Regions from separate parts of the Bradyrhizobium sp. BRP19 genome, predicted to be linked through region 4. Evidence: riboswitches for the same ligand, from Rfam matches in the RefSeq annotation. Region 4 holds a riboswitch; each other region holds the start of a gene.
What was found. A riboswitch is a leader RNA that binds a small molecule or an ion and turns the genes downstream of it on or off. The one in region 4 is predicted to bind cobalamin.
Positions count from the first base shown of each region.

Region 1 (7,924 bases), on a different contig from region 4:
GGCGGCGCCCCGGCGCCGGCAGAGAGGCCATCAGGCCGCGCCGACGGGACTAGCCACATGAAGGCCGGCAGGCCGGCACGGGCAGCAACGTGCGCCGCGCACAGCGCGAGCATGACGGCCCATGGATTTGCGATCGTCGCAAGCGCGCTCCAGCGCAGGCCGAACGATAGGATCAGGGCGCAGACGCCATAGGTCCCGATCCGGCTGTCGCGCATGATCTCGAGCTTGCGCTCGCGCGTGCGGCCGCCGCCGAGGCCGTCCGCGGTGTCGGCAAGTCCGTCCTCGTGCAGCGCGCCGGTGATGAGGGCGGTCGTGGCTAGCACGAGGAGGGCGGCAAGGCTCGGCGTCAGTCCGAAGCGAACGGCGATCTTGTAAGTGAGGGCACCGGCGAGGCCGACCAGCAGCCCCGCGACCGGCAGCGCCCACGTTGCCCGCGCAACGGCGCCGTCGCCCGCAGGCTTCGAGGATGCCACCGGCAGGATCGTCACGAACGATGTCGCCATCTTGAGATCGGCGAGGATGTCCTTGAGAAGCTCGGCGCGCGGGATCATTTCAGCTTCAACGGCAGGCCGGCGACGACGAACTCGACCTCGTCGGCGGCACCGGCAATGATCTGGTTCATGATTCCGGCGGCATCGCGGAAGCTGCGCGCCAGCGCATTGTCGGGCACGATGCCGAGGCCGACCTCGTTGGTGACGAGCACGACGGGGCTGTTGAGGCGGGGCAGCGTGTCGGCGAGCTCTCTTACGTCTCGCTCCCAATCGCGCGCCGCATGCATCAGGTTGGAGAGCCACAGCGTCAGGCAGTCGACGAGCCTTGCGCCGCCGCCTTCGGTCGAGAGCAGCGCGGGCACAAGATCGAGCGGCACCTCGCGCTCGATCCAATCGGCTCCGCGCCGCGCGCGATGTCTTGCGATGCGTTCCTGCATTTCGCCATCGAGCGCCTCGGCCGTCGCGACGTAGACGGGCTGGCCGGCAAAGCTGCGCGCGCGCGCCTCCGCCCGGGTGCTCTTGCCCGATCGCGCCCCGCCGGTGATCAAGATGACGGCCATGAAGGTCTCCTGCCGCAGCACTAATCATCAAACGCGGCCAAAGACAAAGCCGAAATCAGGCAGCGAGGGGCTTGCACTCGGCCGCCGTCTTGCGCAACAGGGGCGGGACAGGAGCTAGATGTGGACTTTGCGGGCGCGATGGTGGTGGCGATGGCGGTGGATGCCCTTCTGGGCTGGCCGGCGTGGCTGTTCGCGCGGATCGGCCATCCCGTCACCTGGCTCGGCGGTCTGATCGCGGCGATCGACACCGCCTGGAATCGCGCGTCCGATCCGCCGGCATTGCGCCGAGCCGCGGGCGTCGCCGGCGCGCTTGCGGTGATCGCGCTTTCCGTAGCGCTCGGCTGGGCGCTGCAATCACTGCTTCCTTCGGGCTGGATCCAGATCGTGCTGATTGGCATCCTGGCCTGGCCATTGGTCGCGCTGCGCTCGCTGCACGATCATGTCGCTGCCGTGGCCACGCCCTTGCTGGCCGGCGACGTCGCCGCCGCGCGCGAAGCGGTCTCGCGCATCGTCGGCCGCGATCCCGCAAGCCTCGATCAAGCCGGCATCGCGCGCGCGGCGATCGAGAGCCTTGCCGAAAACGCCTCCGACGGCATCGTGGCGCCGGTGTTCTGGGGCGCACTGTTGGGCTTGCCCGGCATCCTCGGCTACAAGGCGATCAACACGCTGGACTCCATGATCGGCCATCGCAGCGAACGCCACGAAGCCTTCGGCTGGGCGGCAGCGCGCATCGACGACGTCGCCAATTTCGTCCCGGCGCGGCTGACCGGATTCCTGTTCGTGCTGCTGGCACCGCAGCGGTCGGAATCATTGGCCTGCATGACGCGCGATGCGCGCCGGCATCGCTCGCCCAATGCCGGTTGGCCGGAAGCGGCCATGGCCGGCGGACTCGGTGTGCGGCTCAGCGGTCCCCGCATCTATCACGGCAGCACGACCGAAGAGCCCTGGCTGAACGAAGGCGCGCGCGATCCGCGCGCCGCCGACATCGTCGAGGCGCTGACGGTCTATCGCCGCGCCATGCTGCTGGTCGCAGGCGTGCTTGCGATCCTGGCTTTTGCGTGAAACAACGGGGCATGCGCGAGCACGGTGGAAATCTGGACCAGGCCCAGCAGCGTTTTGGCGGACGCGCGGAGGACTGGATCGATCTGTCGACCGGGATCAACCGGCTGCCGTATCCCGTGGGCGAGGTGAGCGCGCGCGCGTGGAGCGCGCTGCCATCACGCGCCGAGATCGAGGCCCTGCATCGGGCCGCAGGGCACGCGTACCGCACCGGCGCGCCCATCGTTGCGCTTGGCGGCGCGCAGGCTGCGATCCAATTGCTGCCCCAACTTGCGCGGCCCGGTCGCGCGCGTATTCTCGCGCCGACCTACAATGAATATGCCGGCGTGCTGTCTGCCGCAGGCTGGGAGGTGCAGGAAGTCGGAGAGCTTGGCGCGCTGCCGGGCGCGGATCTCGCCATCGTCGTCAATCCCAACAATCCCGATGGCCGGCGTTCTGCGCCACAGGATCTGCTCGCGCTGCTGCCCCGCGTCGGCCGTCTCGTCGTCGACGAGAGCTTTTCCGATGCCGATCCGCAATCGTCGCTTGCATCAGAAGCGGATCGGCCGGGACTGTTGATCCTGCGGTCGTTCGGAAAGTTCTACGGCTTGGCCGGCCTGCGGCTCGGCTTCGCCATCGCTCATGCCGCCGACATCGACAGGCTTGCCGCGATGTCGGGGCCATGGCCTGTTTCGGGTGCGGCGATCGAAATCGGCTGCCGTGCCTTGCGCGATGAGGCCTGGACCGAGGTTACGTCGGCGCGGCTCGCGCGCGACTGTGTTCGCCTCGACGCATTGGCGCATGCGCAAGGCTGGCGGCTCATCGGCGGCACGTCGCTGTTTCGCTTGTACGAAACGCCTGACGCACTGGCTGCACAGGAAAGGCTCGCGCGCGTCCACATCTGGTCCCGCGTCTTCGCGCGACAGCCGACATGGCTCCGCCTCGGACTTCCCGGCAGCGAAGCCGAATGGACGCGCCTTGCGCAGGCCCTAGCGCGCTAGCGCGAGCAGGCTTTCGACGTCGAGATGCTTTTCGATGTGATCGGCCAGCGCCTCGAGCGCGCTCTCGACGCTGGCGTGATAGGGCTCGTCGCCCGCGGGAATGTCGAGCTTGGCGAGGTAGGCCTTGCGGAAATCATCTGACGTGAACAGGCCGTGCAGATAGCTGCCCTGCACACGGCCGTCGCGCGAGATCGCGCCTTCCGCCTCGCCGTCCAGCTTGGCGAAGGGGCGGGCGCGATCCGGGCCGTCGGTGCGGCCGATGTGGATCTCGTAGGCCTGGATCGGCTGATCCGTCGCGGCATGCACGGCCGTAACGCGCGTGAGGGTCTTTTGCGGGCTCATCACCGTCTCGACATCGAGAAGCCCGAGGCCCGGCGTGTCGCCCGCAGGTCCTTCGATGCCTTCGGGGTCGGCGACGCTGCGTCCCAGCATCTGATAGCCGCCGCAGAGGCCGAGCACATGGCCGCCCCTGCGGTGGTGGGCGAGCAGGTCGATGTCCCAGCCCTGCGCGCGCAGGAATGCGAGGTCGCCGCGGGTGGATTTTGAGCCAGGGATGATGACGAGGAGCACGTCGCCCGGGATCGCCTCGCCCGGGCGCACCATCACGAGATCGACACCCGGCTCGAGCTTGAGCGGATCGAGATCGTCGAAATTGGCGATCCGCGACAGTGCGAGGCAGGCGATCTTGCATTGGCCCGGCTTGCGCGCATCGCGCAGGCCGAGCGCATCCTCGGCCGGTAGCTCGCCGGCACGCGGAAACCAGGGCAGCACGCCGAAGCCGCGCCACGACGTTTTCTGCTCGATCAGCCTGTAGCCGTCGTCGAACAGCGTGGGATCGCCGCGGAACTTGTTGATGACGAAGCCAGAGATCATCGCGGCATCGTCGGGCTCGATCACCGTCTTGATGCCGACGAGCTGGGCGATGACGCCGCCGCGATCGATGTCGCCGACCAGCACGACGGGCACATCCGCCTTGCGGGCAAAGCCCATATTGGCGATGTCGGACTTGCGCAAATTCACCTCGGCCGGGCTGCCGGCGCCCTCGACCAGCACCAGATCGGCCCGCGCCTTCAAGCGTTCGAAACTCTCCAGCACCGCGCCCATCAATGACGGCTTCATCGCGGCGTAGTCGCGCGCACGCGCCGTCGCGATGCGCTTGCCGTGGACCACGACCTGCGCGCCGACATCGGTCTCGGGTTTGAGCAGCACCGGGTTCATGTCGGTGTGCGGCTCGACACCGGCGGCGAGGGCCTGCAGCGCCTGGGCGCGGCCGATCTCACCGCCATCGACGGTGACCGCGGCGTTGTTCGACATGTTCTGCGGCTTGAACGGCAGCACGCGCAGACCACGGCGCGTAAAGGCGCGCGCGAGGCCGGCGACGATGAGCGACTTGCCCACGTCCGAGCCGGCTCCCTGGATCATCAGCGCGCGTGCCATGATGACTTCAGAACTCGACGCCGGCCTGCGCCTTGATGCCGGAGCGGAACGGATGCTTCACGAGCGTCATCTCGGTGACGAGATCGGCGATCTCGACCAACTCGTCCTTGGCGTTGCGCCCGGTGAGCACGACATGCGTCATCGCAGGCTTTTGCGTCGTCAGGAACTCGATGACTTCGGCGATATCGAGATAGTCGTAGCGCAGCGCGATGTTGATCTCGTCGAGCACGACCATGCGCAGCCGCTCGTCGAGGATCAGCTCCTTGGCCTTCTCCCAGCCGGCGCGCGCTGCAGCGATGTCGCGGGCACGGTCCTGCGTCTCCCAGGTGAAGCCTTCGCCCATCGCGTGGAACTGACAGAGGTCGCCGAAATGGCCGGTGAGTAGGCGCCGTTCGCCGGTATCCCAGGCGCCCTTGATGAATTGCACCACCGCACAAGGGAAGCCATGCGCGACGCAGCGGACGATCATGCCGAAGGCCGAGGAGGATTTTCCCTTGCCCGCGCCGGTGTGGACGATGATCAGGCCTTTTTCACCGCTCTTGGTCGCCATGATCTTGTCGCGAGCGGCCTTCTTCTTCGCCATTTTGGCGGCGTGGCGGGCGTCGGTTTCCTCGGTCGTGTGGGTTTCCGGTTCAGGCGTCATCGGTCCCGGTCCTTCGGCTTGACAAGTGGCGGCCACCGGCAAATGGTGGCCGGGCGTTGGTTCCTGTCCTATGACAGGCGAAGAGGGAATGCGATAGGGTCCGAATCGGCAAGATTTGGATCCAAACTGCAGCCGCCCCCGCGACCGTGACCGGAGAGATGCCCGAAGCCACTGATTCCTTTTGGAATCGGGAAGGCGGGGATCGAAGGGCCAAAACCCTGCTCCGCAAGCCGGGAGACCTGCCAGCGCGGACGAGTTTTGGACCGGCGGACGGGGTGTTCCGCGACGGGGAAGCGGGCCTTCAGGAGAATGGTCCGTGCGCCTCATCGCCTCCCGCTGTTATCTGGAAGAGGCGATGACCGTCACACTTCATGTCTGCATCACCTGCCGCGCCGGCCAGACGCTTGGCGAGGGCGAGACGACGCCCGGCAAGCGCCTGCATGGCGCGATTCTCGAGGCCGGCGTGCCCGAGGGCGTCAGCGTGGTTCCCGTCGAATGCCTGTCGGCGTGCAGCCAGGGCTGCTCCGTCGCGCTCAGCGCGCCCGGCCGCTGGTCCTATGTCTATGGCCGCCTGTCCGATGCGAATGCGCAGGACGTGGTCGCAGGTGCTGCGGCCTACGCGGCGGCGCCCGACGGAATCGTGCCCTGGCGCAGCCGTCCCGAAATCTTCCGCAAGCAGTCGCTTGCCCGTATTCCCCCTGTTACCGTCGTGCCGGAGGCCGCTGAATGAACTCGCTCGCAAAAGTCCCGGTTACGGTGGTCACGGGTTTCCTGGGCTCCGGCAAGACGACGCTGATCCAGCATCTGCTCAGCAATGCCGGCGGCAAGAAGCTCGCCGTGCTCGTCAACGAGTTCGGCAGCGAAGGCGTCGACGGCGAGATCCTGAAGTCCTGCGCCGATGCGAACTGCCCGGAGGAGAACATCGTCGAGCTCGCCAATGGCTGCATCTGCTGCACCGTCGCCGACGATTTCATTCCGACCATGGAGCAACTCTTGGCGCGCCCGGTGCGGCCCGATCACATCCTGATCGAGACCTCGGGCCTGGCGCTGCCAAAGCCGCTGCTGAAGGCGTTCGACTGGCCGGAGATCCGCTCGCGCATCACGGTCGACGGCGTGATCGCGCTGGCCGACGCCGAGGCCGTCGCGGCCGGCCGCTTCGCGCCGGATCCGGCTGCGGTGGAAGCGCAGCGCGCGGCGGACGACAATCTCGATCACGAAACGCCGCTGTCGGAAGTGTTCGAGGACCAGATCGCCTGCGCCGACATCGTGCTGCTGACCAAGGCCGACCTTGCGGGCGCAGCCGGAATCGAAGCCGCAAAGGCGGCGATCACAGCCGAGATGCCGCGCCGCGTGCCGATGCTGCCGGTCACCGATGGCGCGATCGACGCGCGCGTCATCCTCGGCCTCGGTGCGGCCGCCGAGAATGATCTCGCCGCGCGGCCCTCGCATCACGACGGCGAGGAAGAGCATGAGCATGATGATTTTGCCTCGGTCGTGATCGACCTTCCGGAGGTGGCGGATATCGAGGCACTGGTCGCCTCCGTCCAGAAACTGGCGCGCGAGCAGAACGTGCTGCGGGCCAAGGGCTACATCGCGGTTGCGGGCAAGCCGATGCGCCTGTTGTTGCAGGCGGTCGGTGAGCGCGTGCGCCATCAGTTCGACAAGCCATGGGGTGTGGCTCAACGGCAGTCCAAGCTCGTTGTGATCGGCGAGCATGGCGATATCGACGAGGCCGCCATCAAGGCAGGACTTGGTCTTTCAGGATCTGGCATCTGATGCACGTCGTCTTCCGCGAGAGCCGCGGTCTCGAGGAGACCGCGACGCCAAGAGACATCGGCCAGGACCCGGCCGATCTCGTGGTGCTCTCGTATTCGGATTCCGATTTGGCCGCGTTTGCGGCCGGCTGGCGCCGCGGTCGGGGCAGCCTGCCGTCGCTGCGGCTGGCCAATCTCGCGGAGCTGCGTCATCCGCTGTCGGTCGACACCTATATCGAACGGACGCTGTCGCAGGCGCGGGGCATATTGGTGCGCCTGATCGGCGGGGAGTCCTATTGGGCATACGGGCTCGCGGCGCTCCAGCAACTCGCGCAAGAGCGCAACATCGTGCTCGCCGTGCTGCCGGCCGACGGCCGCGACGACACGCGGCTGGATGCGTACTCGACCCTGCCGGTCTCGACGCTGCGGCGGCTCAAGGTGCTCTGCGACACCGGCGGCCCGGTAGCCGCGCAAGCCGCGATCGCGCAGCTCGCGCTGGCCTCGGGCCTCTATGCCGGCCCGGTCATCGGCGAGATGACCGTGCCCGAGATGGGCTTCTACGATCCCGCGCGCGGTGTCATTGCCGCGCCAGTTGGCGAGGGCAAGCCGCGCGCACTCGTGACGTTCTATCGCTCCTATCTCACGGCCGCCGATACGGGGCCGGTCGACGCCTTGATTGCGGCGCTGCGCGAGAAGGGATTTGACGCCTACGGCGTGTTCGTCACGTCGCTGAAGGCGCCGGGCGTTGCCGACTGGCTGCGCGCGCATCTGGCGCAACATCCTGCGGCGGCGATCGTCAATGCGACGGCGTTCTCGGCCCTTGGCGATGACGGCACGACGCCGTTCGATGCCGCATTCTGTCCGGTGTTCCAGGTCGCGCTCTCGACGGCGCGGCGCGAAGATTGGGCGGAATCACTGCGTGGCCTGTCGCCCGGCGATCTCGCGATGCATGTCGTGCTGCCGGAGGTCGACGGCCGCCTGTTCGCAGGCGTGGTGAGTT
Region 1 is NZ_JADYVZ010000010.1:99,295-107,218, forward strand. Features, by position in the region: gene cobS (adenosylcobinamide-GDP ribazoletransferase) at 1-551, opposite strand, end outside; gene cobU (bifunctional adenosylcobinamide kinase/adenosylcobinamide-phosphate guanylyltransferase) at 548-1,051, opposite strand; gene cbiB (adenosylcobinamide-phosphate synthase CbiB) at 1,172-2,113, shown strand; gene cobD (threonine-phosphate decarboxylase CobD) at 2,125-3,090, shown strand; gene I6F36_RS26325 (cobyric acid synthase) at 3,079-4,527, opposite strand; gene cobO (cob(I)yrinic acid a,c-diamide adenosyltransferase) at 4,535-5,170, opposite strand; cobalamin riboswitch at 5,211-5,432, shown strand; gene I6F36_RS26335 (DUF1636 domain-containing protein) at 5,526-5,900, shown strand; gene cobW (cobalamin biosynthesis protein CobW) at 5,897-6,946, shown strand; gene cobN (cobaltochelatase subunit CobN) at 6,946-7,924, shown strand, end outside.
Region 1: another riboswitch for cobalamin. It lies ahead of I6F36_RS26335 (DUF1636 domain-containing protein); the one in region 4 lies ahead of I6F36_RS31840 (ribonucleoside-diphosphate reductase subunit alpha).

Region 2 (7,924 bases), on a different contig from region 4:
CACCGCGATGCTGGCGGCCGCCGCGCGTGCCGGCGCGCCGCTCGGCCATGATTTCTGTGCGATCAACCTCTCCGACAATCTCAAGCCGTGGGCAGTGATCGAGAAACGCCTGCGCCTCGCGGCGGAAGCCGATTTTGCCATCGCGATGTACAACCCGCGCTCGGCCAGCCGCCCGGAAGGATTCGGCCGTGCGCTGGCGCTGCTTCGCGAGGCCGGCTGCGGCGAGCGTCTCATGATCTTCGCGCGCGCGATCAGCGCGGCTGATGAAAAGATCGAGATCGTGACGCTGAACCAGGCGACGCCCGAGATGGCCGACATGCGCACGCTTGTCATCGTCGGCAATTCGCAGACGCGCCGCATCGGCCGCTGGGTCTATGCGCCGAGGCGCGCAGAATGACCGAGCCATTGCATCACGTCAGTGACACTCTCGACCCTTTGGCGCTCGGGCAGCTCTGGTCGCGAGATCATGATTACGGGAAGGCCGAGCATGCGCGCCGCGTCGATCTTGGAGCGCGCGCCGTCGCCGCCGGAATTGCGGGCGACGATCCAGGCGATGCCGCGCGTGTGCAGCATCTCCAACTCGCCGTCGAGGGTGAAGGGGCCACGCGATACGATCACATCGGCCGCGAAGGGCAGCGACGCTTCGGGCGGATCGACGAAACGCAGCGTGTAGGCATGTTGCGGCTTGGCCGCGAACGGCGCGATGTGCTGACGGCCGATGGCGAGGAACACGTTTGTCGGCACCTCGGGCAGGGCCGCAACGGCGGCGTTGACGTCGGCGACCTCGATCCAGTTGTCGCCGGACACCCTGGTCCAGGGCGCGCGCTCCAGCGCGATCAGCGGCGCATTGGTGTCCGCGCAGGCCTCGACCGCATGACGGCTCATTTCGGCAGCGAACGGATGCGTCGCGTCGATGACATGCGTGATGCCTTCGCGGCGGATGTAGTCGGCCAGCCCGCTCACGCCGCCAAACCCGCCGATGCGCGTCGGCAGCGGCTGATCGGCGGGCGCGCGGGTGCGGCCGCCATAGGAATAGACGGCATCGATGCCGGCGCGCGCGATCTCCGCGGCGAGCAGGCTCGCATCGGCCGTTCCGCCCAGAATGAGGGCGCGAATCATGTCTGATCCCTGGCTGACTATCATCGGTATCGGCGAAGATGGCCTTGCCGGGCTGTCGGAGGCAAGCCGAAAGGCGCTTGCCAAGGCCGAAACCGTGTTCGGCGGCGAGCGCCATCTTGCGCTTGCCGAAATTGGCAGCCGCGGTCGTCCATGGCCGGTGCCGTTCGATGCGGATGTCGTGCTGAGCTGCCGCGATCGGCCGACGGTGGTGCTCGCCTCCGGCGATCCGTTCTGGCATGGCGCCGGCGCAAGCCTCGCCGAGAAGCTCGATAGCGGCGAATGGATCGCGCATCCCGCACCTTCGACCTTCTCGCTTGCGGCCGCGCAGCTGGGGTGGCGACTCGAATCCACCGTCTGCCTCGGGCTTCACGCCGCACCGTTCGAACGTCTCGTTCCGTATCTGACGCGCGGTGCGCGCATCATTTGCCTGGTACGCGATGGCAAGGCCGGCAGCGATCTTGCGAAATGGCTGACGGAACGCGGCTGGGGCTCCTCGACATTCTGGATTCTCGCCGCGCTCGGCGGGCCGCGCGAAAGTGTCCAGGAGTATCGCGCCAAGGATTTTTCTGATGATCTCACTGGAAACCCAGTGGCAGTAGCCGTGGAGGCGAGGGGCGCACATGGCATTGCTCGCAGCTCGGGCCTGCCGGACGACGTCTTCGTTCACGACGGCCAGATCACCAAGCGGCCGGTGCGCGCGCTTGCGCTCTCGGCGCTGGCGCCGCGTGCCGGCGAGCGGCTGTGGGATATCGGCGCTGGTTCAGGCTCGATCTCCGTGGAGTGGGCGCTGGATGGTGGGACGGCGATTGCGGTCGAGGCGCGCGAGGATCGCGTCGCGAACATTCGCAAGAATGCAGCCGCCTTCGGTCTGGCACATCGGATCACAATCGTCACGGGCAGGGCACCGGAAGCTCTTGCCGGCTTGGAAGCGCCGGATGCCGTCTTCATTGGCGGTGGTCTCGACGAAGTGTTATTTGATGCGATCTGGCCGCGGTTCTCGCCGGGTGCGCGGCTCGTGGCGCATGCTGTGACGCTGGAGACGGAAGCTCTGCTCGGCGAGCTGCATCGGCGTCACGGCGGCGAACTGATGCGGGCCGAAATTTCGCATGCCGCCCCGCTCGGCCGCTATCGGTCGTGGGAGGCAGCACGCCCCGTGGTGCAGTGGAGTGTGGTGCGATGAAGGTCGCCGGACTCGGCTTCAAGCGCGATGTGACGCTGGCTTCGTTGCGCGAAGCGTTGCTCGCTGCGGGCGGTGCGGAAGGGCTTGCGGCGATGGCAACCGTCAGCGACAAGGCCGATACCGAGGCGCTGAAGCAGCTCGCACGCGAATGCGGCGTGCCGATCAGGGCCGTTCCGGTCGCGACACTGGCCGGCATCGACACGCCCACGCAATCGAAGCTCATCGCGGAGAAATTTGGCACCGGATCTGTAGCCGAGGCTGCTGCGCTCGCGGTCGCCGGTCCGCGCGCGCGGTTGATTGCAGCACGGGTTGTCTCGCAGGATCGCACCGCGACCGCCGCGATTGCCGAAGGAGACGGCCCATGACGGTGCATTTCATCGGTGCCGGGCCGGGCGCACCCGATCTGTTGACGTTGCGCGGCCGCGATCTGATCGCGGCCAGTCCGGTTTGTCTCTATGCCGGCTCGCTGGTGCCGGAGGGCGTGCTGGCGCATTGCCCGCCCGGCGCACGTATCGTCAACACCGCGCCAATGTCGCTCGACGAGATCATCGCCGAGATCGCAGGCGCGCATGCGGCAGGCCTGGATGTCGCGCGGCTGCATTCCGGTGATCTCTCAATCTGGTCGGCGATGGGCGAGCAGCTCCGCCGTTTGCGTGCGCTCGGGATTCCCTACTCGGTGACACCCGGCGTTCCCTCGTTCTCGGCTGCCGCGGCCGCGCTGGAGGCTGAGCTGACGCTGCCCGGTCTTGCTCAGACGGTCGTGCTGACGCGCACGCCGGGCCGTGCCAGCGCGATGCCCGAGGGCGAGAAGCTCGCCGCGTTCGCTGCGACCGGCGCGGTGCTCGCGATCCACCTGTCGATCCATCTGCTCGACCAGGTCGTCGCCGAGCTGACGCCGCATTACGGCGCGGATTGCCCGGTCGCGATCGTCTGGCGCGCGAGCTGGCCGGAGCAGCGCATCGTGCGCGCGACGCTTGCAACGCTCGGTGCGTTCGTGGGTGGCGAGATGGAGCGCACGGCGCTGATCCTGGTCGGCAAGACGCTTGGCGCTGCCGATTTTGACGAGAGCCGCCTCTATGCCGCCGATTACGACCGCCGCTACCGGCCGGTCGGTGCCGAGCCGCGCTTTCCGGAGGCGTCGTGATGCCGGCGAGCCTCGTCATCTCCGCGCCGGCCTCCGGCGTCGGCAAGACCACGCTGACGCTGGCGCTCGCCCGCGCCTGGCGCAATCGCGGCTTGAACGTGCAGTGCTTCAAGAGCGGCCCCGACTATATCGATCCCGCCTTCCACGCCGCAGCCACGGGACGCGCCTCCGTCAACGTCGATAGCTGGACGATGGATCATAGCACCATCGCGCATCTCGTCAGCCGTGCTGCCGATGCCGATGTCGTGCTCGCCGAGGGATCGATGGGCCTGTTCGACGGTGTCGCTGCGCGCGGCGTCTCCGGCACGGGAGCGACCGCCGACATCGCGGAAATGCTGGGCTGGCCCGTGGTTCTGGTGATCGATCCCTCCGGCCAGGCGCAGACTGCGGCAGCAATCGCCGCTGGCCTTCGCGATTACCGCGCCGGCGTGCGCTTCGCTGGCGTCGTGCTCAATCGAGTCGCCAGCCCGCGCCATGAGGATCTGGTGCGACGCGCGCTGAACGAGGCCGGCATCGAAGTGTTCGGCGCACTGCCGCGCCATGCCGAGATCAGTCTGCCGAAGCGGCATCTCGGCCTCGTGCAGGCCGAGGAGCAGGCGGAGATCGGCAAGCTGATCGACGAGGCCGCGCGCTTTGTCGCCGAGCACGTCGATCTCGATGCGGTGCTCCACGCGGCAGGCAAATGGTCGCCGCAAGCTGCGGCGAACGGCTTGAACGTGACGCCGCCAGGCCAGCGCATCGCGCTCGCCCGCGATGCGGCGTTCTCGTTCGTCTATCCGCATATGCTGGAAGCCTGGCGCGCGGCGGGCGCCGAGATCGTGCCGTTCTCGCCGCTGGCCGATGAAGTGCCCGACGCGAGCGCCGACGTGTGCTGGCTGCCCGGCGGCTATCCCGAGCTTCATGCAGGAAAGATCGCGGCCAATGCGCGCTTTCGCAGCGGCTTGCGCGCTTTCGCCGAGACGCGGCCCGTGCATGGTGAATGCGGAGGCTATATGGTGCTGGGCGCAGGCCTCACCGACGCCGACGGTATCCGCCATGAGATGTCGGGACTGCTTGGCCTCGAGACCAGCTTTGCCAAGCGCCGCATGCATCTCGGCTATCGTCTTGCCGAACTGGCCGCACCGATGCCGGGGCATCAGCCTGGCGCGCGCCTGCGCGGCCACGAGTTCCACTATTCGACCATTCTCGCCCAGCCCGATACGCCGCTTGCGGTCGTGCACGATGCCACCGGAGCGGTGATTGCCGAAACCGGCTCGCGCCGTGGCCATGCCACCGGCACGTTCTTCCATCTGATCGCGGAGGACCGGTGAGCGGCTTTGTCTCTTTCGTTTCCGCCGGTCCCGGCGATCCCGAGCTCCTCACCGTGAAGGGCGCCGCGCGGCTGCGCGAGGCCGATGTCGTGCTCTATGATGATCTTGCCTCCGGCGCGGTCCTCGATCTCGCCCGGCCCGGTGCCAATCTCGTGGCAGTGGGAAAGCGGGCCGGGCGTCCTTCGACCAAGCAGCACCACGTCAACCGTCTCCTGGTCGACTATGCCGTCACAGGTGCACGCGTGGTGCGGCTGAAGTCCGGCGATGCCGGCATTTTCGGCCGGCTGGAGGAGGAGATCGAGACGCTGCGCGAAGCCGGCATCGGCTACGAGATCGTTCCCGGCGTCACCTCCGCCTGTGTCGCCGCCGCCCAGGCCGGCATTCCCCTGACCCGCCGGTATACCTCCCGCCGGGTGCAGTTCATCACCGGCGCTGACGTCACGGGCGAGCTGCCGCCCAATCTGAATTGGGCGGCACTGGCCGACCCCGAGGCCACGACCGTGGTCTATATGGGCCGGCGCACCTTTCCGGCGCTTGCCGCAAAATTGATCGCGCACGGCCTCGCTCCCAGCACTCCGGCGCTGTTCGCCGAATCTCTCGGGCGTCCCGACGAACGGCTGGTCCGCACCACGATTGCCGAGCTCGCCGAGCAGCTTGGGCGCGGCGGCGCCGCTTCCACTGCGGCCGTCATCCTGTTCGGCGCGCTGGCGCGAGAATATCCGGCATGACGGCTCCGGCAGCGGTTCGCCCCTTGACGCCCGCGATGCGAAAGGGGCACACAAGAGCGGCATGGTGCTCGACGCGGCGCAAAGCGCCGGAGCATAATCGGGAATGGGGATGGGCGGACCCAGTTGCGGCGCCCCAAACCCCAGCCGCCCCCGCGACTGTAAGCGGTGAGGGGCTCCGAACCGCCACTGGACCGCAAGGTCCGGGAAGGCCGGAGAACCCAGTGAACCGCGAGCCAGGAGACCGGCCGTGCACGTTTTGAGGCCAAGGCCGTCGGGTGTGACGGCGGAAAGGAATTGAGCCATGCATATCGAACCCGGGATCGTGACGGGCGCCAAGCTCGTGTTGAGTTACGCAACCGGCATCGCCGCAGGCGGCGTTGCCTTGAAGCTCGCGGTCGAGACCGTGCGCGAGCAGGGCGCCGGCTCGTTCGCGGCGCGGACACTGGCCACCACCGCTCTCGTCTTCGTCTTCTTCGAGATCCTGCCGCACTTCCCGGTTGGGGTATCAGAGGTGCACTTCATCCTCGGCTCGACCTTGTTCCTGCTCTTTGGTGCTGCGCCCGCCGCCTTCGGCCTTGCATTTGGCCTGCTGCTTCAGGGCATGCTGCTGGAGCCAGTCGATCTGCCGCAATACGGCATGAACGTCACCACGCTGCTAGTGCCGCTGTTCGCGATCCAGGCGATCGCCACGCGGATCATCCCTCGCAACACCGCCTATGTCGATTTGAAATACGGTCAGGCGCTGGCGCTTTCGACGACCTACCAGGCCGGCGTGATCGCATGGGTGGCGTTCTGGGCGCTCTATGGCTCCGGCTTTGCGATGAGCAACCTCGCCAGCGTCGGGACGTTCGCTGCCGCTTATGCGCTGGTGATCGTGATCGAACCGCTCGCCGATCTCGCGGTGCTGGCGCTGGCGAAGTCGCTGCGCGGCGTCACCGCGCCCGGCCTCGTCACCCCGCGCCTGCACAACGCGGCGTAAGAGATCAGCGATGGGCGGCCGGTGTGGCCGCCCATCGCGCTCGCGATGCTCACGCTCTCCCTGATCGGCATCGGTTGCGGCGATCCCGCGCAGCTTACGCGCGCCGCCGTTGACGCCATCAACGCCGCCGATCTCATCCTGATCCCGCGCAAGGGGACTGCGAAATCCGATCTCGCCGATCTCAGGCGAACGATCTGCGCCGGTGTGCTCACCAACAAAACGACGCGCATCGCCGAATTCGATCTTCCCGTGCGCGATGCGACCGAGGCGGACTACCGCAAGGGCGTCGACGATTGGCACGATGCGGTGGCCGCGATTTGGTCGCAGACGATAGCTGGGCATCTCGAAGATGAGGGCAAGGTCGCGCTGCTGATCTGGGGCGATCCTTCGCTCTATGATTCTTCGCTGCGCATTGCGCGGCGGCTCGATCCATTGCCGACAATCGAGGTCGTGCCTGGGATCACCTCGATCCAGGCGCTGTGCGCGGCGCATGCGCTGCCGCTCAACGACATCGGCGAGCCGTTTCTGGTCACGACGGGGCGGCGCTTGCGCGAAGGCGGCTGGCCGCAGGGCGTCGATACCGTCGTCGTGATGCTCGATGGCGGCACGGCGTTCCAATCGCTGGATCCAGAAGGCCTGCAGATCTGGTGGGGTGCCTATCTCGGCATGCCCGATCAGATCATCATGTCCGGCGCGCTGGCTGAACTGGGCGCGCGCATTGCCGCCGTGCGGCAGGACGCACGCGAGCGGCACGGCTGGATCATGGACAGCTACATCATCAAACGCAGGCGTTGAGCAGCATGCTTCCCGAATGGGTTACCCAGAACTGCCCCGAGGTCTCCGCTGTTCATCGCGAGGCGGCCATTGCGCGGCAGGCGCAACTGACGAAGCCGACCGGCGCGCTCGGCCGGCTCGAGCAGCTCGCAATCGAGCTTGCGGGCCTGCAGGCCACCGAGCAACCGCGCGCCGCGCGGGTGCCGATCATCATCTTCGCCGGCGACCACGGCATCGTCGCGCAGGGCGTGTCGGCCTATCCGCAAGCCGTCACCATCGCGATGATGACGAATTTTGCTGCCGGTGGCGCCGCGATCTCGGTGCTGGCGCGCGAGCTGGGTTCGAGCCTCGAGGTGGTCGACGCCGGCACGCTGACCGAGGCGCAGATCGCGGGAATCGTCACCGACAAGCCGCGCAGCGGCACCCGCGATTTCAGTGTCGAGGCCGCGCTCACGCCCACGGAATTGGCCTTCGCCTTCGAGGCCGGCCAGCGCGCGGTGGCGCGCGCCGAGGCCGGCCGGCCTGATCTCTTGATCTTCGGCGAGATGGGGATCGGCAACACCACGACCTCAGCAGCGATTGCTGCGAGCCTGCTCGGTGTGAGTGCCGACGAGATCGCGGGCAGCGGCACCGGCGTCGATGCGTCGGGCCGCGCGCACAAGGTGCGGGTGATCGATGCGGCGATCGCGC
Region 2 is NZ_JADYVZ010000010.1:112,343-120,266, forward strand. Features, by position in the region: gene cobJ (precorrin-3B C(17)-methyltransferase) at 1-397, shown strand, start outside; gene I6F36_RS26370 (cobalt-precorrin-6A reductase) at 373-1,119, opposite strand; gene cbiE (precorrin-6y C5,15-methyltransferase (decarboxylating) subunit CbiE) at 1,118-2,299, shown strand; gene I6F36_RS26380 (cobalamin biosynthesis protein) at 2,296-2,664, shown strand; gene cobM (precorrin-4 C(11)-methyltransferase) at 2,661-3,443, shown strand; gene I6F36_RS26390 (cobyrinate a,c-diamide synthase) at 3,443-4,753, shown strand; gene cobA (uroporphyrinogen-III C-methyltransferase) at 4,750-5,481, shown strand; cobalamin riboswitch at 5,527-5,746, shown strand; gene I6F36_RS26400 (energy-coupling factor ABC transporter permease) at 5,783-6,460, shown strand; gene cobF (precorrin-6A synthase (deacetylating)) at 6,506-7,255, shown strand; gene cobT (nicotinate-nucleotide--dimethylbenzimidazole phosphoribosyltransferase) at 7,261-7,924, shown strand, end outside.
Region 2: another riboswitch for cobalamin. It lies ahead of I6F36_RS26400 (energy-coupling factor ABC transporter permease); the one in region 4 lies ahead of I6F36_RS31840 (ribonucleoside-diphosphate reductase subunit alpha).

Region 3 (7,924 bases), on a different contig from region 4:
GCAGGAAAGCGCACCGAGTTTGCTGTTGGTGTCCTGCGGCGACCGCCCGGCATGCCCCCTCGCTGCTATCGTAATCGTGCCGACGTGCTCATGAGCGACAAACCTTGGTGTAGATTCTAACTCTCAGGCTATACGGTCGCATACCACGGCATAATTGAGCTACGCTGAGCTTGTGCTTCAACTCGGCTCAGATTTTCGGCGAATGTCCTCGCCGTGATCGAACTGGCGGCTTCGCCGATGGAAGTCCGCGCGAATGCGTCAGCGTCGCTCCTCCCAGACTTTCGCCCGGCCCGCTAAGCGGGGCGGGGCATTTTTTATGTTCCTAAGGCTCCCGCGCAAATGACCACAAGCGGATCAGCTTTGTCGAAAAGAGACCGAAGCCCGGATCAACGGCCTCGCGGATCGAATGCAGCGCGCAGTTCGCGGGCGGCAGCGACCATGTTCGCTAGTGCTGGCCGAACCTCCTCCCATTTGCGCGTCTTCAGGCCGCAGTCTGGATTGATCCAGAGCTGCGAATCCTGCAGCCGCGTCCGAGCCAACACCATCAGCTCCTTCATTTCGCCTGTCTCGGGAACGCGTGGAGAGTGGATGTCGTACACGCCCGGCCCGATCTGATTTGGATATTCGTAGTTCCTGAACGCGTCGAGTAGTTCCATTTTCGAGCGCGATGTCTCGATCGAGATGACATCCGCGTCCATTGCAGCGATCGCACCAATGATGTCGTTGAACTCCGAGTAGCACATATGCGTATGAATTTGCGTTTGATCGGCGACGCCCGATGAACAGATGCGGAAGCAATCGACGGCCCAGTCGAGATAAGCCGCCCACTCCGATCGACGCAACGGCAATCCTTCGCGGACTGCAGCTTCGTCGATCTGGATCATGGTCGCACCAGCATTCTCGAGATCGCGGACTTCGTCTCGGATCGCGAGCGCAATCTGGCGGCAGACCTCGCTTCTGGGAATATCATCACGAACAAAGGACCAGTTCAAGATCGTCACCGGTCCGGTCAACATCGCTTTCATCGGCTTCCTTGTTAGTGATTGCGCGTAGCGCCACCAGTCCACGGTGATAGGCTTCGGCCGTGCTACATCGCCAAACAGGATCGGTGGCCTGACGCAGCGCGAGCCGTAGGACTGCACCCATCCGCTCTTGGTAAATACGAAGCCGGCGAGTTGCTCGCCGAAGTACTGCACCATGTCATTGCGCTCAAACTCGCCGTGCACGAGGACGTCAAGACCGATGTCCTCCTGCCAACGTACGGCGCGCGCAGTCTCCTCCTTGAGGAACTTGTCGTATTGCTCGTCGCTTATCGCACCTCGCGCATGCGCCGCACGGGCATTCCGGATCTCTGTGGTCTGCGGAAATGATCCGATCGTCGTGGTAGGAAAAGCCGGTAGTCCGAATCGATTGCTTTGGATCTCGGCCCGACGGGCAAATGGGCTCGCGCGCCGACACATGGTCTGGTCGATCGCTCTCATCCGGACAGCGACATTGGCATCACGGATTTTCGGCGAAGTCCGGCGAACAGTCGCGGCACCTTCCGACTCGGCAAGAGCTAACGCAACATTCTGGTCGCCTGCGAGTGCACGCGCTAGGATCGCAAGCTCCCGCATCTTCTGGACCGAGAAAGCAAGCCAGCTCTTGACGTCGGAAGCGAGCCCGGTCTCGAGTTCAACATCGACCGGCACATGAAGCAGCGAGCAGGATGGGGCGATCTGTACACGATCCTTGCCGAGCTTCGCAATCGCGGGTTCGAGCCGCTGGCGCAGCGACGACAAATTCGACCGCCATACATTCCGACCGTCGACGACACCGAGCGACATGACGAGATCACTTCGGCCGCCAGCGATGATCTGGTGCAACAACTGTGGCGCTCGAACCAGATCGAGGTGCAGCCCGGCAACTGGCAGGCTCAAGGCGGTGTCCAGATTGTCGCCGAGGTCGCCGAAATAGCTGGCAACCATGATCTTGATCGCCGGCCCCTCCTTGGCGAGCCGGTCATAGGCATGTCGCAAAGATTTTCGCGTCCCCTCATCCAGATCAAGAACTAGGCTGGGCTCGTCGAACTGAACCCAATTTGCCCCACGTTTGGCCAATTCCTGCATAACCTCGATATAGGGCGGTATCAGTTCATCCAGTAGTGAGAGTGGCTGGAACGTGGGATCGGGACTCTTGCCGAGCTTTAGGAATGTGACCGGCCCGATCAGGACGGGGCGGGTCTGAAAGCCAAGGGCCTTGGCTTCCTCATACTCCTCGATCGGCTTGCGAGAGCATAGCCTGAAAGTCTGTCCCCTGTGAAACTCGGGGACCATATAGTGATAGTTGGTGTCGAACCACTTGGTCATCTCCTGCGCGGGTGCGCCAAATCCGCGCGGTCCGTGACCGCAACTCGCATCCTGGTCGTCGCATTGTGAACCGCGGGCCATGGCGAAGTACGTCTTGAGCGAAACGGATTCGGCTTTCGAGGCGTAGATCTCCGGGATGGCGCCAACCATGACACTTGTGTCGAGCACCTGGTCATACAGCGAGAAATCGTTCGATGGAATGACCGTGACGCCGATAGATTTCTGACGGGCCCAGTTCGCGGCACGCAGGCCAGCTGCGTCCTCGAGCAACTGCTGTTCGCTGCTTTTTCCGGCCCAGTAGCTTTCTAGAGCGAATTTGAGCTCGCGCCTTGGACCGATGCGTGGCGTTCCGAGCGTGGCAACAGGAAGGGAGAGAAGAGACATAGCGTTAACCCCATGTTGGGGGCAAAGGCCATGGCGGACGCAGGCAGCGGAAGTCGCGCGGTGCGACGGCTGCTTGGCGCACCACCGGGACACCCCGCCCGTGGACGAATATAGTGTCGGGGCAGGTCTCCTGGCTCGCAGGTCATCGCTGCTGTCCGGCCTTCCCGAAGCCGCGCAGGCTTCAGTGACATCGTTGGACAGCGGCTCGCCGCTCACAGTTGCGGGGGCAGCGCCGGCATATTCACCGGCTTCCCTCTTAGCTCCGGATCAAATGGAAACCGGAGAACCTCGACGACTTGGATTATCGGCAAGAGAAGTCTTCCGTCAACCTCTCAGATTATGTCTCAAGCTGATGCTGCGACATCTGCTACGCGAATGACCGTGCATCTCTACCATTGAGCTGATGTAGAAGTGCCCTCCAATCAGCGATATCGCAATGAGCATCGCAGGGCGCATGGCAGATCGGTGGAAGGGACAAATGCGGCTTGTGCGGTCGGGATTGCTGCCTCGAGCAGAACGCATTTGTCGCCAGTCCCGGCTTCCCAGCGGTTCGAGCACGTGCGCCATCCAGCCACCTTCTCGACCAACAGATCCGTGTTGAATAGGCCCAAGACACCTGGCTAAGCCAGCAACATACCCGGGCAGCACCTTTGATTTGCGGTGCCAGCCACACCCCAAATGCTCGGCGAAGATCGGCTTGGCGCCGTTCGCCATCGAGTACAAAGCGCGCTGCCTGAGGCTGTTCTCGACCTCCGGAGCGCCGCACGTCTCGAAAGGAGCGCCAAACGCGCCATGGCCCCTTGGCCGAAAGTGCCCGAAGGCATGGCAGAGATCGAAAGCCCACATTCCGGCAACGATAACCGAACCACACGGTTCAATGACGGCAAACGTGCTGCCACTTCTCATCAGGAACTTGGCACCGAGGCGTTCCGCTGTGTCGTCGAACATCCGGTGCGTGACGGGATGCATAAGCCGCGCTGGAGAGGTTGAACGGAAACATCGAGACATGCGCCAGTCGGAAAGTCGACAAAGAGGACGCAAAACCGGTGCGAATTGCCGTCTATTATCTGGCACGAAGAATGCACGTCCTCTGCATGCCCAGTCCTCCTGCTGGGCATGTCCAGCACAGCAAATTGAGGCTGTCGGTGGCAGTGAAGTTAGCGGCGCGTGACATAGAGGGGAGCGCCTGCTCGCACGGGAAAACCAGTGGTCGCCCCGTCGCGTCGCCGCTAACTTCTTGCGCTCGCGCATAACAGGTTGAAGGTTGCCCGCTCTAGAATTGCGTGTGGATGAGACCGGATAGGCCGACGGTTATGAAGAAAACGTCAGGAAGACGCGCGCTATGGCTTTGGCTCAGTCGATCCCTGATCTGCCTGGCCGGGCTGGCTGCGACGAGCAACACTGTTCGCGCTAACGACAGCCCCCTTGTCGAAAGAGTCAAGTCAACGTGGCGAGCGCAAGACGGTGAGACAATAGAACAAGTTATCTCCAACGTCTCGAAGGTGGCACAGTTCGTCCCTCGGATGTGGGGCGTCGCTGAACTTGACCAAAATGAATATGTTTTTGTTTCTTGGACCAGGCACCGGGATGATAAATCAGACGAAGAGTACGTTATCACCTGGAAGGCCGCGCTCGACGGGACGATTGAACTTGCGTCGTCCTATGCGAAGCCAATGGAATTGGGCTGGCGCGCCTTCGCGCTCTCGTTGATCGCCAGTGAAGTCAAGGATGGCGAAAGGGACGCAAATGTTGGCTTTCTGCATGACCCGGCCAACTTCAACTTTGTGACGACCATGCAAGGTCGGCTCGGTGATCTTCTGCGGCAGGGCAGCTGCACTATCGTAGATCCTGTTGGAGTGGACTACTTGCCGAAGCAGAATGACAAGCCGACCGAGAAAGGTGATCTGTGGCGCGTTTTGCTTGTGGTGAACTGTAATATCCCAGGGCCCCGCTATTTTACATACAACGGGGTCATCACTTTCGAGAAGAGTGAAGGACAAGATTGGGAGCCGCAATCCTCCTTTGCCAAGCGTATCGCGGCTTTTCCTCCTGGCTCCTGGTTCGCTCGCATGGAGCCAAAGGAACGGGAGGATTAGAAGGGAGCGAAAGGCCTCGGTAAATGATCGCGCAGAGCAAGATCGCGCCGTAGCTCCTGCAGGGCCGAACGCCTCAGAGCAACGGCAAGACTATCAGCTCTAAACTTACCGGTGTTTACACCTTGAACAGTCGCGAGCTTTCCCGCGGCCTTCAGCCGGCCATCGAGAAAATGGGGCAGCACGATTACCTCCGACTCTTTCTGCGAGGAGTCGAGCTCAGCGGCGCGTGCGCCTTGCGAGAAGCGGCTTGACCTCGGCGCACCCCACGCAGTGGAAGGACACCATTTGCGAGAGAACCAGCTCTCTACGCCATTCTTCACGGGACTGGGCCATCCGGCGTGCGAACCGCGCATCACGCGACTGACTGGCACCCGCAAGAGCGTGACCATTCCGAGGCCGAGGTGGCACGCGGGATCGACTGCTGCGACGAAACCGGTTAATAGGGTAATGGGGCAGTGTTAGCGGCCCCGGCTTGACCACCGGTCCTTCGAGTGCCCTCAACGAGGAGCCGGAGCCGTGCGCGAGGCATCGAAGACCGGACTGAGTCGCCCGCTAGATTTCCTCGCACGCATTCGTCTGCGCATCGTAGATCCGGATTTGAAGCATGGGAAAACGCTTCTTTAGTTCTGCTCCACCTGCCCTGGCGCCGTCTTTGGTTGCGAATTCAGCTCTGAGTCGGCCATCCACTTCAAGCGCGTAAGAAGAGACGGGCAATTCCCGGGGGGCTGAAACCATTTCATTTCCATTGGGTAGTGAGGTGGCTCAGAATGATGTGTAGCTTGAGTCGGCCATACCACACCAGAGCTACCTGCTCGGATGCCGCGATGGGCCTACCCATTTGTGGATTGACGCCTCGCACCGAATGGCATCAGGACGGCACTCGCGATCGTCCGAACACGCGGGCGGCTTACCCCTCGCCGGTGCGTATACGAAGAAGCCACGGCTCCACATGGTTGTCCTTAAATTTCCCTGGCGCAAACGCATGCCCTCATGCCGGGCTTGCTGGGTAACTCTCCACACGAGAGTACGGGGAAGCGTACAACGAAAGAGCCGGCCGCCAGTCGCGCCGACCGGGTCATGAAAAACCCGGGCCTTCTCCGAACGGGGCCGCGGCACTACCCGACCATCCCGGCTGGCTCTCAAGAGAGCTCCTGGTTTTCTGCGGTTTGCGCAAACGATACCGATTCAGTTGCGCTGCGAGCGTTGAGCTGGACTCCGTGGCGCCTTTCGTCCAAATCTCAGATAGGACGCGAGACCAGATTTCTTTCGAACGTCGGTCTTTCGGTGGCAAGAACTTAAAATGTCATCGCTCTCGCCGAAACCGTTGGCAGCGCCTTCTGTCTGCCGATGGGGGTTGGCACAAAGCATAGCCAGGTTGCTCCTCCACGCCTGACTCCCACTCGACTGTCACAATTCACAGGCGCTTTTCTTCTTCAATCGCGTGAGAAACAGCGTTCCGAGGCTCGGCTTTCTCCCGCATGCCGAGTTGGCGGCTGAGCGATGGGGATCTCCTCCTTAGGCCGAGAGAGGGTGCAGTGCGCGCCCACTGAGTGAGACCGGCGAGGCTCGAAGGATACCGCGATACGCACACCGGAAGAAATCGCTTGAACCTCACGCAGCGTCAGGTCGTAGCTTGGAAATGAGGGCCAAGCTTTCATAAAGCAAACGTCGAAAGATGCGGCCCGATAACGGACATAGTGCGTTTAAGCGTCGAACGCGGCGCCGGATCGCACGTGAACATGAATCAAGAGCGAAAGGCTATTGTCGGAATGAAACACCGCATAATGATGGTCGCATTGTTCGCTGTCATCACATCTCCGGTCTGCGCGGCGAAGCTCAGCGGCCCTCCGCGCATCCTCGACGGCAATACGATCGAGCTCGAGAAAACCACGCTTCGGCTCTCAGACATCGACGCTCCTGAGACTGACCAGATTTGCCTCGACGCCCACGGCCGGAAATGGGCTTGCGGCGTGGCTGCTCGCGACGAGCTTATCAAGCATTCGAACGGACGAACGTGGGATTGTCATACCACAGGAGTTGATGAATACGGCAGGTCGCGTGGCCGTTGCTTCATCGAAGGCGAGGACGTGAACGCCTGGATGGTACGCTCCGGCTGGGCACTATCGTCCCCTTCTGCCAATACGTACGTTATCTATGAGGTTGTGGCGAGCAACGCCTATGCGGGGCTGTGGTCGGGGGCGTTCATCGCGCCCTGGGACTGGCGTCGCCGCAACAAGGGGACGATCATCATCGGCGCGAGCTCGGTTCCGATCGACGCTCAGGAGCTCCTGCTCGGATCCGCTTTGCTATCGGACCCGCCCTCGTCAGAGTGTATGATAAAAGGCACCGTGGGCCACAACGGCGAGCGACTTTATCACTTGCCCGGGCAATTCGGTTACGAACAAATCGACATGACGAAGAAGTCCGGTGAACGCTGGCTCTGCAGCGAATCGGAAGCCGAAGCGACCGGGTGGCGCAAAGCCGCGCGATGAGGTGAGATGCATGCATGCAGGCCATTATCCGAATATGTCCTATCTGACCAAGATCGCGCCTTCACGCCGCTCGCTGTTGCTGTTCGCTGTTTCGGCGGCTTGCCTGCGGCTTGACAACAACATTGTCGATGCGAAGGAAGCAAAAACGCCGCCCAAGCCGGATAACCTGCTCTCGCCGGATGCTGCCCTGAAGCGGCTGATGGAAGGTAACGATCGTTATGTCCATGGCGTATCACGAGGCGACGATTTCAAGCGCGAGCGCTCTGTTTTGGTGGATGGGCAAAATCCATATGCCGCAGTTCTGAGCTGCGCCGATTCTCGCGTGGCGCCTGAACTTGTCTTCGGCAGCGGACTCGGTGATCTGTTTGTCTGCCGCCTCGCCGGCAACTTCGCCAACGATGACACGCTTGCCAGTATGGAATATGCGGTCGCCGTGCTGAATACGCCGCTGATCCTGGTACTTGGCCACGATCATTGCGGTGCGATAGACGCCACGATCAAGTCGCTCCACGACGATAAGCCGCCGCCGGGGCACATTTCATCCCTCATCGCTGCGCTTGCGCCTGCAGTAACAGCATCTCGCCAGCAAACAGGTGACACGTTC
Region 3 is NZ_JADYVZ010000017.1:45,359-53,282, forward strand. Features, by position in the region: gene metE (5-methyltetrahydropteroyltriglutamate--homocysteine S-methyltransferase) at 387-2,732, opposite strand; cobalamin riboswitch at 2,835-3,038, opposite strand; gene I6F36_RS32110 (nodulate formation efficiency C protein) at 4,046-4,828, shown strand; gene I6F36_RS32115 (thermonuclease family protein) at 6,568-7,320, shown strand; gene I6F36_RS32120 (carbonic anhydrase) at 7,331-7,924, shown strand, end outside.
Region 3: another riboswitch for cobalamin. It lies ahead of metE (5-methyltetrahydropteroyltriglutamate--homocysteine S-methyltransferase); the one in region 4 lies ahead of I6F36_RS31840 (ribonucleoside-diphosphate reductase subunit alpha).

Region 4 (7,924 bases):
CAGCTATCCGCAAGCTGGCCATCAATACACTGCAGGCGACACCAGGCCCCGTGCGCACCAGCCACAAAATGCTCGAAGCCAGATGGAATAATGACTTCCTTCTCAGCGCTCTTGCCCATATGCGATAGCCCTACCATTCTGGGGAGGTCTTCGCTACAATGCCTCCTGATATGCTGCCCCGGCGACTACAGTTTTCCAAGACAGAATGAAACAGCATGACTCACCACGTGGATCTCGGACCCGGTGTGGCAAGCATACCAGCGCCAAGAAATCTTCCAAACCGTTCCGATCAGGGAGTGAGTTGGAACAAGTCCTACGAAGCCATCAACGCTTGTGGCCAAAAACCTCTTTTACGAGAATTACTCACGCAACTACGTCAGCCTGCTGTCTTTCCCACTATGGCAAGGATCGCGGCGGATACAACTGACCTAGGCGTCAAGTTCGACGAGGGCACGACAGCAACGTTTTCGCTCGATAGAGCTAACGCCGTTGTGCGAGCGATCGACACGTCTGACGATCAATCAAGGCACGAAAGCTCTCGCGCGATCCCAAGTTGCGTTGTCCAGTAGGTCCACGGCGGCAGCGTCGTGGTATCCAGTCGCGTTGCCTTGATCCGACAATCGCGAATCGCGGCGATGATGCGCCGAGAGCTGTTGGACACAAGAACATCAAGGAGCGCAGACAACATGCGATAATTGGAAAGCCGCTGTACTACGCATATGACTCTCGCAGACGAAAGCTCTCTCTGCCGGTGGCCGCGGACACGACGTTGGCAATGGAGGTTTCGCACTTAGCATGTGTTTTGACCAAGAAACTTACGAGAACCACTCAATACGAGACGAGGTGATGATTCCTTGCCTAGTCTGGACCTCGACGCGCGACACCTGGCAAGCTGTTTGCTCGTGCCGGAGCCCGGTTCAGGCAGCCATCGCCCGATGTTCGCCATGCCCTGACTTCTTCGCACTTGCAATCTCAGAGGCGTCCTCATGTCATTCCCTTCGCGGACGGTTGCACCCGAACCGTGTCGACCTTGAGAACGTCGGAGCTTCCTTTGGGAAGGGCGGGGCGGGTTCCAGATAGGGCGTGGAAGCGCAGAAGCCCGCCAGGAATATGTAGATCCAAGCATTGCCGACCAAGGAGCCTTCGTCCGAAGTGGCCGTCAACGTCAGCCGTCTGAGACAGGCGGAGATCTCGGAAGGGAAACCAAATGCACCCGGCGGGTCCCCGTCGGTGCATCCATTCCGCTCACCGTCAGATGTGTCGATGCCATGCTCCTCCTTGGAAGGCCAATGCCAAAACAGAGCCCCGAAAACGACATCATGACAGAAGAATCAGATATCAGATCTGCGAACGCAAACATTCGTGCAAGCACTGTCTGGACCATTGTGCTCGGCTTTGCCGCGGATCCGTTGATGCGTTGGAGCTGGCCTGACCCAAGGCAATACCTTAGGAGCATGCCTCAGTTCATTGACGCCTGTGGGGGCCGAGCATTTGCACATGGCACAGCCTACGTCGCGGGAGAGATTCGTGGCGCGGCCCTGTGGCTGCCTCCCAACGTGCAGCAAGACGAGGAGGCATTGGATGCAATCATGGCGCTATCCCTGCGCCCGGAGATTACCGAGGATATGGCACACTTGCGGCGGAGAATGGCCGAACATCGTCCCCACGAGCCACATTGGTATCTGCCGCTCATTGCCGTCGATCCGAACTGGATCGGAAAAGGGCTTGGCACGTTGCTGATGAAATACGCCCTTCAACGATGCGATGAGAACGGCATTGTTGCCTACCTCGAAAGCTCGAACCCTGAAAACATTCCCTTTTACCAACGTCACGGCTTCAAGGTCGTTGGTGAGATACAACACGGTTCTTCGCCGCCGCTCACGCCAATGTTGCGAACGGCTTCATTCCCACCCAGCAAGGCCGCGCCGCCGGATCGGCTCGTCACCCAGACTCAAGCATAGCTCATCCCGTTAGGATTGATTGCCAATAACCTGACATGACCGCGTTCGGTCAGGACGGCTTATGTTCGCGGCCAGACAACTGAGCACGTGAGGCGGCTCGCCCGGCCTGCGAAAAGCATACGAATCGCCTCTTCGGCAAAGTTGGCACGTCTGATGTGAGAGCTGGCGGGGTCAAATCCACTAAGCGTGGGACATTGCCACGGGCGGCTGCATCGATTGCGGTCGGGCTCCAGACAATTTTTGATCTAAGGGCCACAGAAAGCGATGAATGGCGAGACGCGTATGGCTACCGAAACCCGATCCGGCCCAACTCAATTCGCGGACCGCGAACCGATCGATGCCAACATTCAGGATGTCCAGGGTTGCTGTTCCCCTGTTGGAGAATTTGCGACGCCACTTCCAAAGGCTTGAGCACATCTTGGCCGATCGCAGGCGCTCGGTCGTCGAGCGCACCTTTGCGTGGCTCGGCAGATGTCGGCATCTCTGCAAAGACTTCGAAGGTTCCGCCGCTACCGAGCTCGCCTGGCCGCTCGTCGCCCATCTGAGGCTCCTAACTCGCCGATTGGCCAGGCCTTGAGACATCTATGCTTTTTGAGTGAGGCTCTCAGGACAGGCGCTCGGCGAATTTCGAACCTCGACCTCGGGGCTGCTCCAACTGGTTAACTTGACTGTGCCGTCTTGACGAGTCTGGGCAACGGCTTCTATATGTGGTGTCGTCGTGGTTTTCAATTCGCATATATGGTGGCACGGAGTTAAGGGGAACCCATTGTGCCGGCAGCGGCTATTCCGAGGCATTAGCGCGACAGCGCTGGGAAGACCCGCGAGCCAGGAAACCTACCGCGACAGAACCCATGTCCTCGGGCGGGGTGCCCGGTGGGTCGCTTGCAGCCGGGGACATTGGCCGGGTCTCCTCGCAAGTCGTCCGCACGGTCCCAGCCCCCAAATATCACGGGGTTGCCGATGTCGGCGTCTTACGATTTCGATCAGTATGGTCATCTCATTGAGCTGCCGAGTGTGCGGCAGCCCTCAGCGCAGGCAAAGCCTACCACACCTGAACTGTGTCTTGTGCAGCCCCCAGCATTGCCGGCTCCCCTGCCGAGGCCCCCCGCGCGATCGCCAACTCCGTCTGACCTTTCGCTCGATCGGTCGCGCGACGACCTGCTGACCTCGTTTGGTAGGCTGACGCTGACCGACCGCTATCTGCTCGCCGGCGAAGGCCTCCAGGACATGTTCGCCCGAGTGTCTTGCGCCTTCGCGGACAATGTTGCGCATGCCCAACGTCTATATGATGCGATGTCTCGGCTGTGGTTCATGCCGGCCACACCGGTGCTCTCCAACGGCGGCACGACGCGCGGCCTTCCGATCTCGTGCTTCCTTAACTCAGTGTCGGACTCGCTCGAAGGCATCGTCGGCACCTGGAACGAGAACGTCTGGCTTGCTTCCAATGGCGGCGGCATCGGCACCTACTGGGGTAATGTTCGCTCAATCGGCGAGAAGGCGAGGGGCGGCGTCACCTCGGGCATCATCCCGTTCATCCACGTCATGGACGGCCTCACGCTGGCGATCAGCCAGGGCTCGTTGCGGCGCGGCTCGGCGGCGGTCTATCTCGATATCCACCATCCCGAGATCGAGGAGTTCCTCGAGATCCGCAAGGCGTCTGGTGACTTCAACCGCAAGAGCCTCAACCTACATCACAGCATCAACGTCACCGACGAGTTCATGTGTGCCGTGGGCGCCGGCACCGCATTCGCTCTGCGCAGCCCGAAGACTAACGAGGTTGTCCGCGAGATCGATGCCCGCCAGCTGTGGCAACGCATCCTTGAGAACCGGCTGCAGACCGGCGAGCCTTATCTCTTGTTCATCGACACCGTGAACCGTGCGCTCCCCAAGCACCAGCGCGAGCTCGGCCTCAAGGTCTCGACCTCCAACCTGTGCAGCGAGATTACCGTGTCGACCGGCATCGATCATCGCGGCGAGGAGCGCACCGCGGTGTGCTGCCTGTCGTCGCTCAACCTCGAGACCTGGGACCAGTGGAATGAGGAGCCCGGCTTCATCGAGGACGTCATGCGCTTCCTAGACAACGTGCTCACGCACTTCATCACGGTGGCGCCGGACGGAATGAAGCGTGCCCGCTACGCCGCCCTGCGCGAGCGCTCCGTTGGCCTCGGCGTCATGGGCTTCCACTCGTTTCTCCAGGCCAAGGGCATTCCAATGGAGGGTACCCTGGCCAAGTCATTCAATCTGAACATGTTCCGAAAACTTCGTCGCGATGCCGATGCGGCATCCGTGGCGCTCGCTCGCGAGCGTGGCCCGTGCCCGGATGCCCTGGAACGCGGCGTGATGGCGCGCTTCAGCCCCAAGATCGCAATCGCGCCGACCGCCTCGATCAGCATCATCTGCGGCGGCACCAGCGCCTGCACTGAGCCGATCCCGGCCAACATCTACACCCACAAGACGCTATCCGGCGCCATCTCGGTGCGCAATCCGCACCTCGCTAAGGTGCTGGCCGCGAAAGGCGCCGACACCTCGGCGACCTGGGAGTCGATCATCGCGCACGACGGATCGGTCGCCCATCTCGACGTCCTGTCGGAGCACGAGAAAGCGATCTTTCGCACCGCCTTCGAGATCGACCAGCGCTGGATCGTCGAGCTTGCCGCCGACCGCGCCGCGTTGATTTGCCAGAGCCAGTCGATCAACCTCTATCTGCCGGCCGACGTCGATAAGTGGGACCTCCACATGCTGCACTGGACGGCGTGGAAGCGTGGGGTGAAGAGCCTCTACTACTGTCGATCAAAGTCGATCTCGCGCGCGGCGTTCGCCGGCAAGATTGCCGGGGATGCAACGCCGACGCAGCAGCCGGCGCGGCAGCGCACCGACTATGAGGAGTGCCTCGCATGTCAGTGATCGATCTGTCGCGCGCCGATCCGCGCACGTTGATCGGCAAGGGACGCGTCGGCCTCCTTGACTCGACCGGCAGCTACGACGTCGATCGCTATGCCTGGGCTTACGAGTTCTGGAAGCGCCAGCAGCAGACCCACTGGATGGGCGAGGAGGTGCCGCTCGGCGCCGACCTCAACGACTGGGCTTCGGACCGCGTCACCGACAGCGAGCGCGCGCTGCTCACCCAGATCTTCCGTTTCTTCACTCAGTCGGACATCGAGGTCGGCGACAATTATTTCAAGCGGTACATTCCGCTCTTCCAGCCACTCACCGTCCAGATGATGATGGCCGCTTTCACTAACAGGAGACGGTTCATATCGACGCCTATGCCCTGCTGCTCAAGACGCTCGGTATGCCTAAGACCGAGTTCGAGGCATTCCGCGGCTATGCGCAGATGCGCGCCAAGGCGGACTACATGCACGAGTTCGGCGTCGACAGCGTGGCGGATGTCGCCCGTACCCTGGCGATGTTCGGCGCCTTCACCGAAGGCATGGCCTTGTTCGCCAGCTTCGCCATGCTGCTGAACTTCCCACGCCACAACAAGATGAACGGCATGGGACAGATCGTAAGCTGGTCAGTGCGCGACGAGAGTCTCCACTGCGAGGGCATCATCAAGCTATTTCACGAATGGCACCGCGAAACCGGCGCGGTGACGCGCTCCGTCCGCGACGACATTGTCGACGTCGCCAAGACCATGGTGAAGCTGGAGGAGAACTTCGTCGAGCTCGCCTTCGGTCTTGGCAAGATCGAGGGCATGCTGCCTGAGCATATCCACGCCTACGTCCGCTACGTCGCCGACTGGCGACTGGCCCAACTCCGGATTGCCCCGGTCTTCGGCTTCTTCGAGGCGAAGGAGGGCGGGTTCACCCAGCTCAAGGCGCATCCGCTGCCGTGGCTCGTCGAGATTCTCAATGGCGTCGAGCACGCCAATTTCTTCGAGCAGCGCGCCACGGAGTACTCCAAGGCGGCGAGCCGCGGCAGCTGGGACGGCGAAGACGGGGTGTGGGCGACTTTCGGCCGTATCTAGCCCATTTTATTCATGCTAGCGGCATTGACAGCGGCAGGCGCCGGTAGTCGTCGCCGTCACCCGCCAGCATGACAAAGGCATAGAACCGGACCTCCTCATCGTGGCGTCTTGATTGCAGCGCGACAAAACCGGACACACAGATGGTTTGTTGGGTTAAGCCGGTACATGCGCTCCATTGCTGATGGCGGCTAGGGTTTACAGTATTTCCGCAGGTCGGTGAGGTGGGTCTCATGAAGTAAATCAGCGCAACACGGCTACGCCCTTGAGCAGACGAATGTTCTCGATGATCGCCACGGCCGCCCCCCTCGTAGGGCTAGAGGGGATTACTATCACGCAATCGGAAGTTGTAAAGAGGGCAACCCTGTCAAAGGGGGGCATCTTCATTGCAGCCCGGTCGGATCAGGCAAACCGATTTGTTCTTCATCCCCCTTCGCGCTTGATTTCGTCGCCGACCCACTGACGGTCTTCCTCGGCCGTGGCTTCGCGGAGGTGATCTACTACGAGCAGACGCTGGCAATGCGGCTCGGATGACAGCCGCGTTTCTGTCCTAGCACAAGAGTTCCGCTTCAGCGCTGCCGATCCACCTCTGGAGATTTTGCATCCGCTCTCCGAGGCGCTCCCAATTGATCCGCGCCAGCGGGGGTTCGGCAGGCTGATCGGGCGCAGAGATCGGCAGCGACGATGACGCAAGCCATCACGTCGTCGACGTTATGTCCCACCCTCGCACGAGCGCCGCTTCGACCGCTCGTCGGCCTTTCGTCCGAGGTGGCCAGTGCGGCCGACCGGAACGATTGTAATCGATGACCTGTGTCTCCCTAAGCGAGGGCCGGGTTAACTACGACGGTCGACAAAACTATTTTTTGCCTCATCATTCTCCGACGGCCGAAAAGCCGACGGTGATGCAGGTGGAGGCACGGGTCCGGGAAATCGGCGCAGCCAGCCACTAAGCGGCTGGCGTTCGACCACGGCAGCACGCTTGAGTTCGCCGCGATCTTCGCCGTGGCGCTGCGTCATAACCAGATCAGCCAGATTCCTTTGAACCACGCCTAACCAGCTCGAGCCGATGTACCGACAAGAAGCCGATAGCGCCATTGATGCGAGTCCCTGTTGCCAAGGTTTCTATGCCGCGATGCGGCTCAGATATTGGTGCGAACCCGCGCCATTTTGGCGAAGATCGATCAATAGGTCGTGGCGATCACGCCACCCCACCGGTAGTTCACACGGACCAAGCCGATATCGACGTCCTGACCGATACGGGCAGTCCCTGCAAAAGTGCCCACCGGAACACCCACGAGTCCGGGTGAAAAAAAGAAATCCACATCCCGACGACCCATGAACAGGTGGTCGTATTCAACGCCGATGGACCAGTTCGGAGCAAAGCCAAATTCAAGGCCCGCCCCTACCGTGCCGCCCCAACGAGTTTCGCTGCCGTTGTCGATAGTGAGCCCGGTCGCAAAATCGGAGACCCGGTATTTGTCACGGACGACTGCAGCCCCACCTCTTACATAAAGCAGCACGTTATTCCAGGCATAGCCGACTTGGCCCGTGAACAGGCCGAATGCATCAAGCGTGGAGTCATCCCGGACGCCTGCGAAAGCAAGGTTCGCGTTGGAGCCCTTGAAATCGGCCCAATTGCCCTGCGCCTCCAGACCGAACACCGAGTTCGCTATTTGCCAGCGGTAGCCGATTTGACCGCCGACCGTGCTTCCCGTCGCATGATGGCACCCCATGCCAACGGGCGGAGCGACGACCACGCCGCCGGCGTTGACCACGTCCCAGCACTGATGCGCAGAGCCGCCACCGCCATTGATGCCGACGTAGAAGCCGCTCCAATCATAGATCGGAATGACCACCGGAGGCGCTTTGACGTAGGAGCGCGCAGCCAGATCAGCGGCTGCGGCAGGCGCGGCCAGCGCGATGAGGGCTACCGTGCCCGCCAGCAATTTTTTCATTCTTCTGAACCCCAGTTTCGAATTCGACGCCCCCGACGGGGTAT
Region 4 is NZ_JADYVZ010000016.1:108,835-116,758, forward strand. Features, by position in the region: gene I6F36_RS31825 (ISAs1 family transposase) at 1-128, shown strand, start outside; gene I6F36_RS31830 (N-acetyltransferase) at 1,320-1,961, shown strand; partial or broken gene I6F36_RS31835 (IS5/IS1182 family transposase) at 2,392-2,538, shown strand; cobalamin riboswitch at 2,664-2,818, shown strand; gene I6F36_RS31840 (ribonucleoside-diphosphate reductase subunit alpha) at 2,922-4,865, shown strand; partial or broken gene I6F36_RS39755 (ribonucleotide-diphosphate reductase subunit beta) at 5,003-5,137, shown strand; gene I6F36_RS31845 (ribonucleotide-diphosphate reductase subunit beta) at 5,254-5,928, shown strand; gene I6F36_RS31850 (outer membrane protein) at 7,107-7,880, opposite strand.